3 regions of the Streptomyces sp. NPDC048191 genome follow, and region 3 is predicted to be linked to each of the others. Evidence: riboswitches for the same ligand, from Rfam matches in the RefSeq annotation. Region 3 holds a riboswitch; each other region holds the start of a gene.

What was found. Region 3 has a riboswitch for cyclic di-AMP ahead of AB0D93_RS23295 (C40 family peptidase). Riboswitches for the same ligand answer to the same signal wherever they lie in the genome.
Region 1: it holds a riboswitch for cyclic di-AMP, as region 3 does, so the genes downstream of both, AB0D93_RS28210 (M23 family metallopeptidase) here and AB0D93_RS23295 (C40 family peptidase) in region 3, are expected to answer to the same signal.
Region 2: it holds a riboswitch for cyclic di-AMP, as region 3 does, so the genes downstream of both, AB0D93_RS00070 (M23 family metallopeptidase) here and AB0D93_RS23295 (C40 family peptidase) in region 3, are expected to answer to the same signal.

What each region holds. Positions count from the first base shown of each region.
Region 1 covers NZ_JBEZMO010000020.1:41,119-45,273, forward strand. Annotated here, with positions in the region: gene AB0D93_RS28200 (HPr family phosphocarrier protein) at 1-173, shown strand, start outside; gene AB0D93_RS28205 (GntR family transcriptional regulator) at 321-1,007, opposite strand; gene AB0D93_RS28210 (M23 family metallopeptidase) at 1,206-1,949, opposite strand; cyclic di-AMP (ydaO/yuaA leader) riboswitch at 1,962-2,123, opposite strand; gene AB0D93_RS28215 (pitrilysin family protein) at 2,370-3,758, opposite strand; gene AB0D93_RS28220 (pitrilysin family protein) at 3,755-4,155, opposite strand, start outside.
Region 2 covers NZ_JBEZMO010000001.1:20,336-24,490, reverse strand. Annotated here, with positions in the region: gene AB0D93_RS00085 (dihydrofolate reductase family protein) at 1-4, shown strand, start outside; tRNA gene AB0D93_RS00080 (tRNA-Met) at 94-167, opposite strand; gene AB0D93_RS00075 (PP2C family protein-serine/threonine phosphatase) at 322-1,530, shown strand; cyclic di-AMP (ydaO/yuaA leader) riboswitch at 1,746-1,914, shown strand; gene AB0D93_RS00070 (M23 family metallopeptidase) at 1,922-2,950, shown strand; gene AB0D93_RS00065 (aldo/keto reductase) at 3,073-4,017, shown strand; gene AB0D93_RS00060 (PrsW family intramembrane metalloprotease) at 4,064-4,155, opposite strand, start outside.
Region 3 covers NZ_JBEZMO010000014.1:152,286-156,440, forward strand. Annotated here, with positions in the region: gene AB0D93_RS23280 (ATP-binding protein) at 1-494, shown strand, start outside; partial or broken gene AB0D93_RS23285 (LysR family transcriptional regulator) at 516-1,357, opposite strand; partial or broken gene AB0D93_RS23290 (LysE family translocator) at 1,329-1,523, shown strand; gene AB0D93_RS23295 (C40 family peptidase) at 1,531-2,004, opposite strand; cyclic di-AMP (ydaO/yuaA leader) riboswitch at 2,007-2,145, opposite strand; gene AB0D93_RS23300 (hypothetical protein) at 2,581-2,886, opposite strand; gene AB0D93_RS23305 (ATP-dependent Clp protease proteolytic subunit) at 2,894-3,529, opposite strand.

The sequences.
Region 1 (4,155 bases), on a different contig from region 3:
AGGCTGACGGCAACCCCGTCAACGCGGCCTCCATGCTGGCCGTCCTGGGCCTGGGCGCCCAGGGTGGCGAGGAGATCGTCCTGGCCTCCGACGCCGAGGGCGCGGACGCCGCCCTGGACCGGCTGGCCAAGCTGGTCGCCGAGGGCCTCGAGGAACTGCCCGAGACGGTCTGAACTCCAGCGCACTGACACACCGGAGCCGCGTCGCCCTTTTTCGGGCGGCGCGGCTTCGACTTTCCGGCCCATTGCGCGCACACCGGAATAAGAGGCAGCGGAAATACGGCGCCGCCGAATAACACTTCTTTGTATACGGCGCCCGTGTTAATGCCGGACGCTCGACATGTTTACGGCGTGTTGCGAAGTCCTCACACCTTCGACGGGCCCGGAAAAACGCAGCCGGTGCGCGGCGGTCGCACGCTCGGTGTGCAGCGCCGTGACCGCCCGCGCGCGCTCGCCGTCGCCGCGCGCCACCGCGTCCACGATGGCGCCGTGCTCCGCCCAGGACTCCACCGGGCTGTGCGGCGCGTCCACCGCGTACATCCAGGCGATCTTGTGGCGCAACTGGGTCAGCATCGCGGTCAGCGAGGGGCTGCCGGAGGCCTGGGCGAGCGTCTCGTGGAACCAGCCGCCCAGGGAGCGCAGATCATCGTTGTGCCCCCTCCTGGCCCGCTCCTGGCCCAGCCTGACCAGGCCACGCAGCACCTTCAGATGGGCCTCGGTGCGCCGCTGGGCTGCCCGTGCGGCCCCGAGCGGCTCCAGCAGCAGGCGCATCTCCAGCAGGTCGGCGGCCTCCTGCTCGGTCGGCTCGGCCACGCACGCGCCCGCGTGCCGGCGGGTCACCACGAAGCCCTCGGCCTCCAGGGTGCGCAGGGCCTCGCGGACGGGGACGCGCGAGACGCCGTAGCGGCGGGCGAGGACTTCCTCGGTGAGGCGGCCGCCGCGCTCGTGGACACCCGCGACGATGTCGTCCCGGATCGCCGTGCATACCGAGTGCGCCGGAATGCGCATGACCGACCTCCGCCTTAATCCCCGTGAAACGCCGACGATGGACGCCTGTTCCGTGACTCTATTCCAATGGGCCGGAATTTCCGACGGCGGGCCGGAATCCATGGATATTTTTTGGTCAGCGGCTCGGGGGAACCCGTCGGAAAACGGCGAAAGCCCCGGCTCGGTGAGCCGGGGCCTAGGATGCCGTGCGGGTGTCGGTCAGACGTTCACACCGTGCTTGCGGAGGTAGGCGACGGGGTCCACGTCCGAGCCGTAGTCGGGGGTCGTACGCGCCTCGAAGTGGAGGTGCGGGCCGGTGGTGTTGCCGGTCGAGCCGGACAGGCCGATCTGCTGCCCCGGGGTGACGTGCTGGCCGGCCGTGACACCGATGGACGACAGGTGGCCGTACTGGGTGTACATGCCGTCGGCCATCCTGATCACGATCTGGTTGCCGTACGCGCCGCCCCAGCCGGTGGAGACGACGGTGCCGGAGCCGACCGCGTGCACGGGCGTGCCGCTGGCCGCGTGGAAGTCGATGCCGGTGTGCGAGCCGGAGGACCACAGGGAGCTGCTGGCCTTGTAGCCCGTGGAGACGTACGAGTCCGCTATGGGGGCGACGAAGGCGTTCAGGCGCCTGCGCTCGGCCTCGCGGGCCGCACGGGCCCTGGCCTCGCGGATCTCCTGGGCCCTCTTGGCCGCGGCCTCCTCGGCCGCCTTCTGCTCGGCGACCTGCTTCTGGGCGGCGGCCTGGGCGTCGATCTGCTCGGCGATGTCGTCGCCGACGCTGACCACCGGGGTGAGACCGGTCTGCTCGGCGGTGTTCTCGGCGGCCAGTGCCGGGGAGGCCGCGAGGGTGCCGATGACGCCGGTGGTGGTGAGGGCCGCTATACCGGCCGCCTGAGCGGTGGTGCGCTTGACCCGGCCGGGCTTGCGGTGCTTCCCGGTGGCGCACATGAACGCCATGAAGTGGCTGGTCCTTTCCTTCCCTCTCGCCTACCGGGTTAGCTGACGGGTTCGGAGCAGGAAGGTCTCCTACGGGCACCCACGGCTCGCGCGGGCGCCCGATTCACCCCAGGGACTGCGTGGGTCCCCGGCTCCCCTGGCTCGCGCCGTGCGGGGACTCGGCGATGGCTGTCCGGTGCCGCGGGCGCGGCGTACTGCCTGACGAACAGCCCGGACGACGCTACGGAAGCCTGCTTTCCAACCCCAAACGGATCCGGGCTTTTGTAGCGCATCCCACAGGGCAGACAGGCAACCTCCGGCCCAAATCGGGCATCTGGGGAAGGGAGTGGAACAGCAGGGGCCCTGACGGCCCGTAGGTCGTCAGGGCCCACGCGCGCGTGCGGCCGTCCGGTCGTACGCGGGCGCCGCGGCGGCGGACGTCTACTCGGCCGCCACCACGGTCACTTCACCGATGCCGAGCGCCTCCACCGGCGCCTTGATCTGGGCGGCGTCACCGACGAGGACGGTCACCAGGCGGTCCACCGGGAAGGCGTTCACGGCGGCCGCCGTGGCCTCCACCGTGCCCGTCGCCGCCAGCTGCTGATAGAGCGTCGCCTGGAAGTCGTCGGGCAGGTGCTGCTCGACCTGGTCGGCCAGCGTGCTCGCGACGGCCGCCGCGGTCTCGTACTTCAGCGGCGCCACCCCGACGAGGTTCTGCACGGCCACGTCCCGCTCGGCGTCGGTCAGGCCGTCCGCGGCGAGGACGCGCAGCACCTTCCACAGGTCCTCCAGCGCGGGACCGGTGTTGGGGGTGTCCACGGAGCCGCTGATGGCGAGCATCGAGGCGCCTGTGCCGTCCGGGGCGGAGCGCAGGACCTGCCCGAACGCGCGCACTCCGTAGGTGTAGCCCTTCTCCTCGCGCAGGACGCGGTCCAGGCGCGAGGTGAGGGTGCCGCCGAGGCAGTAGGTGCCGAGCACCTGGGCGGGCCACACACGGTCGTGCCGGTCGGGGCCGACACGGCCGATGAGCAGCTGGGTCTGGACCGCGCCGGGCCGGTCCACGATGACCACGCGCCCGGTGTCGTCGGCGGTCACCGGCGGCACGGGCCGCGGCCGGCCGGGGGTGCCGGTCCAGGCGCCCAGGGTGTCCCCGAGCAGCGCGTCCAGGTCGACGCCGGTGAGGTCGCCGACCACGACCGCGGTGGCCGTGGCGGGGCGGACGTACCGGTCGTAGAAGGCGCGTACGGCGGCGGCGTCGATCTTCTCGACGGTCTCCTCGGTGCCCTGGCGCGGGCGCGACATGCGCGAGGCCGCCGGGAACAGCTCCTTGGAGAGCTCCTTGGCGGCCCGGCGGGAGGGGTTGGCCAGCTCGTGCGGGATCTCGTCCAGGCGGTTGCGGACCAGCCGCTCGACCTCGCTCTCGGCGAAGGCGGGCGCGCGCAGGGCGTCGGCGAGCAGGCCGAGCCCCTTGGCCAGGCGGGAGGCCGGGACCTCCAGGCTGAGCCGGACGCCGGGGTGGTCGGCGTGCGCGTCCAGCGTGGCGCCCGCGCGCTCCAGCTCGGCGGCGAACTCCTCGGCGGAGTGCTTGTCGGTGCCCTCGGAGAAGGCGCGCGCCATGATCGTGGCGACGCCGTCCAGGCCGGCCGGCTCGGCGTCCAGGGGCGCGTCCAGCAGCACCTCGACGGCGACGACCTGCTGGCCGGGGCGGTGGCAGCGCAGCACGGTCAGGCCGTTGTCCAGCGCGGTGCGCTCGGGGGCCGGGAACGCCCACGGCCGGGCCGCGCCGGGCTGCGGCTGGGGGTGGAAGTCCATGGTGGCGAGTTCGGTCACTTGGCCGTCTCCTCGTTCTCGTTACCGGCCTCTACGGTGGCTTCCTGCTCCGGGTCCTCGGGGACGTCGGCGTCCGGGGCCTGCTCCGGGGCCTTCGGTTCGTAGACCAGGACGGCACGGTTGTCGGGCCGCAGGCGGGCCTCGGCGACCTCCCGGACCTCCTCGGGGGTCACCTCCAGGACGCGCTTGACGGCGGTGAGGGCGAGCTGCGGATCACCGAACAGGACGGCGTACCGGCACAGTTCGTCGGCGCGGCCGGCCACCGTGCCCAGCCGGTCCAGCCACTCGCGCTCCAACTGGGCCTGGGCGCGCTCCATCTCCTCGGGCGTGGGGCCCTCCTCGGCGAACCGGGCCAGCTCCTCGTCGATGGCGGCCTCGATGACCGGCACCTCGACGT
Region 2 (4,155 bases), on a different contig from region 3:
GTGATCCCGACCGCTCGCCCCTCAAGGGGCGCCCCTCGGAGCTGGAAAGCACCGAGGGCCGGAATCCATTGGATTCCGGCCCTCGGCCATCAGTAGCGGGGACAGGATTTGAACCTGCGACCTCTGGGTTATGAGCCCAGCGAGCTACCGAGCTGCTCCACCCCGCGTCGTTGTGTCTCCAGTGTACGCCATGCGCAGGACCGGATGCACATCGCTTTCCCGGGGGCCGTCCCGGAGGGTCATCCGCTCGGGTCACCGGGGTCGCCCGCCCGGCCCGCACCGGCCACGCTGGAGCCACGTCGGACATGTGGGAGACACGTGGTGCGCCCTGGTGAGGTGGAGGAGAGCCAGTACGCCAGGGCGGGGGGCCGGCTGCCCGGCGACCCCGTGCCCGACCCCGGCCCCGGCGACGAGGGCGACGAGCCGGCGCCCGTGCGGCACGGACGCCGTCCGGCCCCGCGCTCGCCGGTCCGCGCGCTGCCCGCCCTGCTCATCGCCTGCGGTGTGCTGTACGGCCTGCTCACCCCGAGGGAGTTCACCGCCGTCCCCTTCTTCGCCGCGGCTCCGCTGATCGCCGCGCCCCTGTCCTCGCTGCGCACCACCGCCCTCACCGGCATCGGGGCCCTGGCCGCCATGTACGCGCTGCGCGCCCCGGGCGGCGGGCATCCGGCCGTGGCCACCGTCACGGACGTCGTCACCGTGGCCACGGTCGCCCTGCTGGCCCTCGCCATCAACCGTGTGGTCCGCCGCGGCGACCGCCGGCTCGCCTCCGCCCGGGAGATCGCGGAGGCCGCCCAGCGGGCCCTGCTGCCCGAGCCGGCCGAGAGGATCGGCGGTTTCGAGATCGCCGCCCGCTACGAGGCGGCCCAGCAGGACGCGTTCATCGGCGGCGACCTGTACGCGGTGCAGGACAGCCCGCACGGGGTCCGGCTGGTCGTCGGCGACGTGCGCGGCAAGGGACTGGGCGCGGTCGCCGCCGTCGCCGTGGTGATCGGGGCGTTCCGGGAGGCGGCCGAGCAGGAGACGACGCTGGAGGCGGTGGCGCAGCGGCTGGAGCGGGCGCTGGCCCGCGAGGGCACCCGGCGGGAGGGTGTCGACGCCTTCGAGGGGTTCACCACCGCCGTCCTCGCCGAACTCCCGCACGGCGAAGGCGTCGTACGGATCGTCAACCGGGGCCATCCGCCGCCGCTGCTGATGCTCGCCGACGGCAGCGCTCGCCTGCTCACCGCTCCCGAGCCCGCGCTGCCCCTCGGCATGGGCGACCTCGGGATGTGGCCCGACCACACCCTGGAGGAGGACTTCCCGCGCGGGGCCACCCTGTTGCTCCACACCGACGGACTCTCCGAGGCGCGGGACGCGCGCGGCCGGTTCTACGACCCGGGGCGGCGGCTCGCCGGCCGCGTCTTCCCCGGCCCGGGCGCTCTGCTCGACCACCTCGCGGCCGACGTGCGGCGGCACTCCGGGGGAGGGATGGCGGACGACATGGCCCTGCTCGCCGTACGACGCCCTGATCGTCTTCACCCAGGGTGACCGGACGGAAGCCCTCCGCATAACAACTGAGACACCATCAAAAGCGCCGAGACTCCTGTACGCCGGCCAACTCGCCCGTTTTGCAGTACTCGTGCATGGTAAGTCCGCCGTCGAAAACGTTAATGATCAAGCCGAACGGCTTGGAAAGTGACTGCCAGGTCTATTAACGTTCGATAACGCAGCGCGGTCGTCCCAGCCGTCACAAGAGGCGGCTCCGTGCGCACGCGCCGAATCCCGCAAGGGAACCGGGGAACCACCACCTTGGGGTGAATCACGCGGACGCCGTCGTGAACTCGCAGAGTCCACACCCGGTATACGCGCGTAGGAGACCTTCCTGCTCCGAACCCGTCAGCTAACCCGGTAGGCGGAGGAAGGAAAGGAGAACGCCCGAGTGGCGTCCAACCGGCCTGCCCCAGAAGCCCCGTTCGTGCCCGCGCCGACCGAGCCCGAGACCTTCGGCTACGGCGCCTACCGCGCCGAGGAGGGCCCCTGGGAGGAGTGGAACCCCACCGAGGACTCCCTCGCCCAGGCCCGCGGCCGGCACCGTGTCGCCAAGCAGCGCGGCGGCTTCGCGCGCAGCTCCACCGTCCTCGGCGTCGGCGTGATGGCCGCGGTCGGCGCGGGCGGCATGGCCAGCGCCAACACCGGCAAGCCGCCGGTCTCCATATCCCTGCCGGACCTGGACTCCGTCAGCCACCTCTTCGGCCAGGGCTCCTCCGACGCGCCCAAGACCACCGCCACCGGGCTCAGCAAGGCGGGTGCGGTCACCGACAGCGGCGACAGCAGTGACGCCGGCGAGGCCCTGCGCAACCGGATCATGGCGCAGGCCGAGCAGCAGAAGGGCAAGGCCGCGAGCAAGGCCACCGCCGCCGCGATCGCCGCGTCCGAGAAGCAGACCGCCGACGCTGCCGCCCAGGCGGAGAAGGACGCCGCCGCCAAGGCCGCCGCCGCCCAGCAGAAGGCGGAGGCCGACGCCAAGAAGGCCGCCGAGGCCAAGCGCCTGGCCGAGCTGGCCAAGCAGTACCAGCTGCCCGTCGTCTCGTACACGATCACCGGCACCTTCGGTCAGCCCGGCGCGATGTGGTCCTCCGGCTACCACACCGGACTCGACTTCGCCGCGCCCACCGGCACCCTCATCAAGGCCGTCCACAGCGGCACGGTCACCCAGGCCGGCTGGGCCGGCGCCTACGGCTACCGCACCGTCATCACCCTGGACGACGGCACCGAGCTGTGGTTCTGCCACCAGTCCTCGATCAGCGTCTCCGTCGGTCAGAAGGTCTCCACCGGCGAGGTCATCGGCCGGGTCGGCGCCACCGGCAACGTCACCGGCCCGCACCTGCACCTGGAGGTCCACCCGAACGGCCAGGCCACCGCCGTCGACCCGGCGCCGTGGCTGCGGTCCAAGGGCCTCAACCCCTGAGCGTGACATTCGCGTGAACCAGGGCCTCTCGTTCGGATCACCCGGGGTTCCGGCCTGATCCGAACGAAAGCCCGGCGCCGGCGGCGGAATGCGATCATCCTCCGCCGGTGTTGACGTGAAGCATGACTTCTCTGCGCACACTCGGCTCGTCCGACCTCGAGGTCTTCCCGCTCTCCCTGGGCGGCAACGTCTTCGGCTGGACCGCGGACCAGGCGACCTCCTTCGCCGTTCTCGACGCCTACACGGCGGCCGGCGGCAACTTCATCGACACCGCCGACTCCTACTCCGCCTGGATCGAGGGCAACGAGGGCGGCGAGTCCGAGACGATCATCGGCAAGTGGGTCAAGGCCCGCGGCAACCGCGCCGACGTCGTCATCGCCACCAAGGTCAGCCAGCACCCCGAGTACCAGGGCCTGTCCGCCGCCAACATCAAGGCCGCCGCCGACGCCTCCCTGCGCCGCCTGGACACCGACCACATCGACCTCTACTACACCCACTTCGACAAGCCCGAGGTGCCGGTCGAGGAGATCATCGGCGCCCTGGACGAGCTGGTGAGGGCGGGCAAGGTCCGGCACATCGCCGCCTCCAACATCAGCCCCGAGCGTCTGAAGGCCTCGCTGGACTTCTCCGACCGCGAGGGCCTGGCCCGCTACGTCGCCGTCCAGCCGCACTACAACCTCGTCTCCCGCGACACCTACGAGGGCCCGCTGCAGGACCTGGTCGCCAAGGAGGGCCTGTCCGCGGTGCCCTACTTCTCCCTCGCCTCGGGCTTCCTGACCGGCAAGTACCGCCCCGGCACCAAGGTCGACAGCGCCCGCGCGGGCTCGGTGGCGAAGTACGCGGACTCCGAGCGCGGCCAGAGGGTCCTGACGGTCCTGGACGAGGTCGCCACCGCGCACGACGTCCCCGTCGCCACGGTCGCCCTCGCCTGGCTGGCCGCCCAGCCGACGATCATCGCCCCGATCGCCTCGGCCCGCACGGCCGACCAGCTCCCGGCCCTGCTGGGCGTGGCCGACCTGAAGCTGTCGGAGGAGGAGGTGACGAGGCTGACGGAGGCGTCGGCCTAGGGCTCCGCCCGGCGCCCGGTCCGCCTGCGGCCCGCTTCTTCCCCGGCTACGACCGGTACGGGTTGTAGACCGAGTAGGGCGCCGCCGGATAGCCGTACCCCGGCCAGTGCGGCGCAGGCGCCGGGTACATCGGCCGGG
Region 3 (4,155 bases):
CCTATGTCGTGAGCACGCTCGCGGAGTGGGGCCTGCCGTCGGACACCGAAACAGCCGACACCGTGCGGCTCATCGTCTCCGAACTCGCCACGAACGCCGTACAGCACACCTTCGGCCAGTCACCCACCTTCACGGTCGACATCGCGCTGGACCGTGACGAACACCTGCGCATCGGCGTCACGGACAGTCATCCGCGCTTTCCGAAGAGACTGCCCGCCGCCGTCCAGCAGGACAACGGTCGCGGCATGGTCATCATCCGCTGGCTGACCGCGGAGTGCGGTGGCAGACTCCGCGTCCGGCCCACCCGCGAGGGCGGCAAGACGGTCTCCATCGAACTCCCTTGGGCGGCCCCGGCGGAGCCGGTACCGGCGGTGCCCCACAGGGGCGTGGGGCTGTTCCCGAACGCGACCCCGCCGCGATGGGGCGCTCCCCCTTCCAGCGAAGCCGACAGCGCCGGAGCGGCCGGCCACGACCGCACTCCGGACCCGCCGTAGCACCCCGGACCGGCCCTGGCGTGCGGCCCGGCCGAAGGCCCCTCGCAGCAGCGCCCGGAAGGCGCCCGCGGCCGGGGTCGTCTCGTCCGGTCGGTAGGCCACCGAGATCGTCCGGTGCAGGCGACCCGCCTCCAGGGGGCGTACGCCGACGGGTGTGGCCGCGGTGCGGGCCACCATCTCCAGTACGACGTCCCCGCCCAGCCCCGCGCGCACACCACGGCGTACCCGGGCGTCGGCACCCGTAGCGACGGCGTGGCGCCCACGGCGGAGAGCAGGGCCTCGATCTCCCGGCGGGCCGCATGCTGCGGTGCCTTGCCGATCAGTGGCTCTCCGGCCGGCTCCGTCAGCGGCAGCCGGGACGAGACGCTGCTCAGGGCGTGTCCCGGCGCGGTCACCAGGACCAGTTCCGCCACCAGGACGTCCTCCGGACGCACCGACGACGGCACCGGCGAGACCTCGGCCGGGTGGTAGGTGTGGGTCAGCGCCAGGCCCATCTCGCCGGCGGTCGGGAAGGTGCCGCGCCTCAGCGCGCCGCCCGTCAGGCCGGTCAGCCGCGCCAGTGCGTGCCCGGGCCCGGTCCAGCCCGTCGAGGCCCCTCCCTCCCTGCCTCGAAGGCGCGGGAGGTGCCCCCAGACCCGCGCCACCAGCACCTCGCCGGCCTCGGCCGGCCGGGCCCCGCGGTGATGACGCCCCAGCAGAGCCGTGCCCGCCCCCCGCTCCGGCTTGGCCAGCTGCTGGGACAGCGCGGGCGGGGTGTTGCCGAGCCGGTCGACGGCCCGGGTGATCGAGCCGGCCTCCGCCACGGCCACCGGCGAGCCCGCAGGGGGGCACGCGCTGCCCCGGACGCTGCTGCTCGCGGTGATCGTGTGCGCGCCGGCACTGGTGCGGTTCCAGATGGTGACGCCGCTGGTGGACCGGCTGGCCAGGTGGTTGCGCCGGCCCCGGGCCGCCCGTGGGCTCCAGGCGGGCACCGGGGTGGCGCTGACGGTGCTGGGAGCGGCCCTGCTGCTGGAGCCGCTCCTTACCTGACGTCAGGTCAGCTGACCCGGCCGTACCAGACGCTCCTGGTCCAGATCTTCTGGAGCCTCACCACGTCCCCGGTCCTCGGCGCGTGCCAGATCTTCCCGTGACCGGCGTAGATGCCGACGTGGTAGACGTACGAACCCGAGTGGAAGAACACCAGGTCACCGGCCTTGCGGCGGCCGGCGGAGATGTGGTGCGTCCTGTTGTACTGCGCGGCGGCGGTACGCGGCAGGCGCTTGCCCGCCTTCTTGAACGAGTAGAGCGTGAGCCCCGAGCAGTCGAACCTGCGCGGCCCGGTGGCCCCGTACTGGTACGGGGCGCCCTTCTTGGAGGCCGCCACCTGCAGCGCTTTCGCGGCGACGCCGGCGGCCGAGGCCTCGGTGGCGAGACCGGGGACCGTGATCGAGCCGCCGACGGCGGCGAGGGTGAGAGCCGAGGCCGTGCCGGCCCGGGCCATGAGTGACGGGACACGATTGAGCGCAGTCATGCGCAACCCTTCGTCAGCCGCCTGTGAAGGATGACCTGTCGGATTCGGGCTGGCGAAGTTGCCCGGCCGCGTTGCCGCGGCTTCACCCCAAGGGCTGCTCGGAACCTCCGGCCGTCTGCGACGTACAGACGAACGTCCGTCCCGGCGACCCGTCTTGCTCGGGTCCTCCACTCCTGCCGATCCACTCCTGTCGACCGGTCATCCGGGCGGCGGCAGGACTCGGCGTCCGCCCGGACCGCCCCGCCGCGGTGGCGGGGGCTTGTCGTCGGACAGGGATCTTCACTCATGACTGTCGGAAAATCCCAATGCATCCGGGGATTTGTGGCGTTACTCACCACTCACCCGTTCGGGTGGACAGTGTCGTGTTCGAGGCGCCGTCAGGTCCCGGTCGTAGCCCCGGACCTGGGGCGGAGCGTGTTCTTCCGGTGCGTGCGACGGCGCGGTGCGCAAGTCGGGAGGCCCGAAAAACGATCCGGATATACACCGGTCGGCGGTACGTCGTTCGGGCCGTTTCAAGTCCGGTCCGAGCGGCGGCTGTCGACAGCACGGTCCGCCCGGCCGGTTCCGGTGTCCGGATCAGCCGTCACCGTCGGGCGGGAGCGCGACGCGCGCGGCACGACGCCGGCCGTCCAGCACCCGCAAGGCCCGTGCCAGCGTGTCACCGTGCAGCTCCGTCTCGCCCCGCCGGTGCATCAACGCGAGGGCGTCACGCAGCTCTGCGGCCTTGCGCACCAGGGCCTGGGCCGCGCGCAGTCCGCGATAGGTGTCCCCGTCGTGCGCGGGATTGATGCGGCCCAGCAGGTCGACCGCCTCCAGGTAACGGTCGATCAGATCGCCCTCGGCGCGCGTCAGCGCGGGCAGCGGCGGCAACTCCGGCAGCATCGGCGGCTCACCTCGCGTCCGGTGCGCCGGGCATGCTCCGCCGGCTGAGTACGATGCCGTCCACCAGCCCGTAGTCCACGGCCGCGGGGGCGTCCAGCACCAAGTCCCGTTCCAGGTCGCGGTGGACCTGCTCGGCCGTGCGCCGGGTGTGCCGTACGAGCATCTCCTCCGTCACGGCGCGGACCCGGGTCAACTCCTCGGCCTCGATGAGCAGGTCGCTGGGCTGTCCCTGCACCGGTTCGGCCAGCTGGGGCTGGGAGATCACCAGGCGCGCTCCGGGCAGGGCGAACCGCTTGCCCGGCGTGCCGGCCGCGATCAGCAGCGCCGCCTGGGACGCGGCCTGGCCCAGGCAGTAGGTGGCCACGTCGCAACTGACGTAGCGCATCGTGTCGTAGACGGCGGTCAGTGCGCTGAACGAACCGCCGGGGGAGTTGACGTACAGCGTGATGTCCCGCTCCGGGGCGGCGTGTTCGAGGTACATGAACTGAGCCATCACGTCGTTCGCGGCCGCGTCGTCCAGCGGGGTGCCGAGGAAGACGATCCGGTCCTCGAAGAGCTTGCCGTAGGGGTCGAGCGTGCGGGCGCCGCTGCTGGTGCGCTCGGTGAACTCTGGAAGGACATGTCGGGCGGACGCTCGGGACATGGGCATACCCCTTCTCATCGCACGGCCTCGGGTTGGGCTCGGCGTCTGTAAAAAATGTACAGGACGTACATAGTGCTGGCACCTAAACGTTCTCGTCCGCATGTCGAGCCGCGATCATCACAGAGGTTGATCCGCAGGACCCCAACCGCGTCGGCCTGTGCGTGCTCAATCTCACGGGGCAGCTCGTCCACCCGCTGGCCGCCGGTGGGTGTTCGCCCGATGACGGCGGCGAGCAGGCCGGCTCCCCGGATTGCCCGGATGCCGCCACGCCCGGCAGCCCGTTCCGCTACTGCGCGTGCGGGTGGGCGGAGGCCACGCTCAAGGGCGGGACGTGGTCTGGCCGGAGCGCACGTAGTGGCCGGGATCGCGTCCACGTGGGCCCAGGTGTGGCCTCACCTGCTCGCGGACGCCCTTTGGGTGCCGCTGGCCGGGTCGGCGCACTCCCGTGCCCGCCGCGTCGCGGCCCGGCACGCGGCCGTCATCGAGGCCGCGCTCCGGGGCGCACCGCGAGGAACTGCACCTCTACGTCGGCGACAGGCCCGGCCAGGGCTGAGCCGCACACCCTCACCCCCCCCGCGACCTTCAGGGGCTTCTCGCATGTCCAGGACGACCTGGCCACTGGTGAA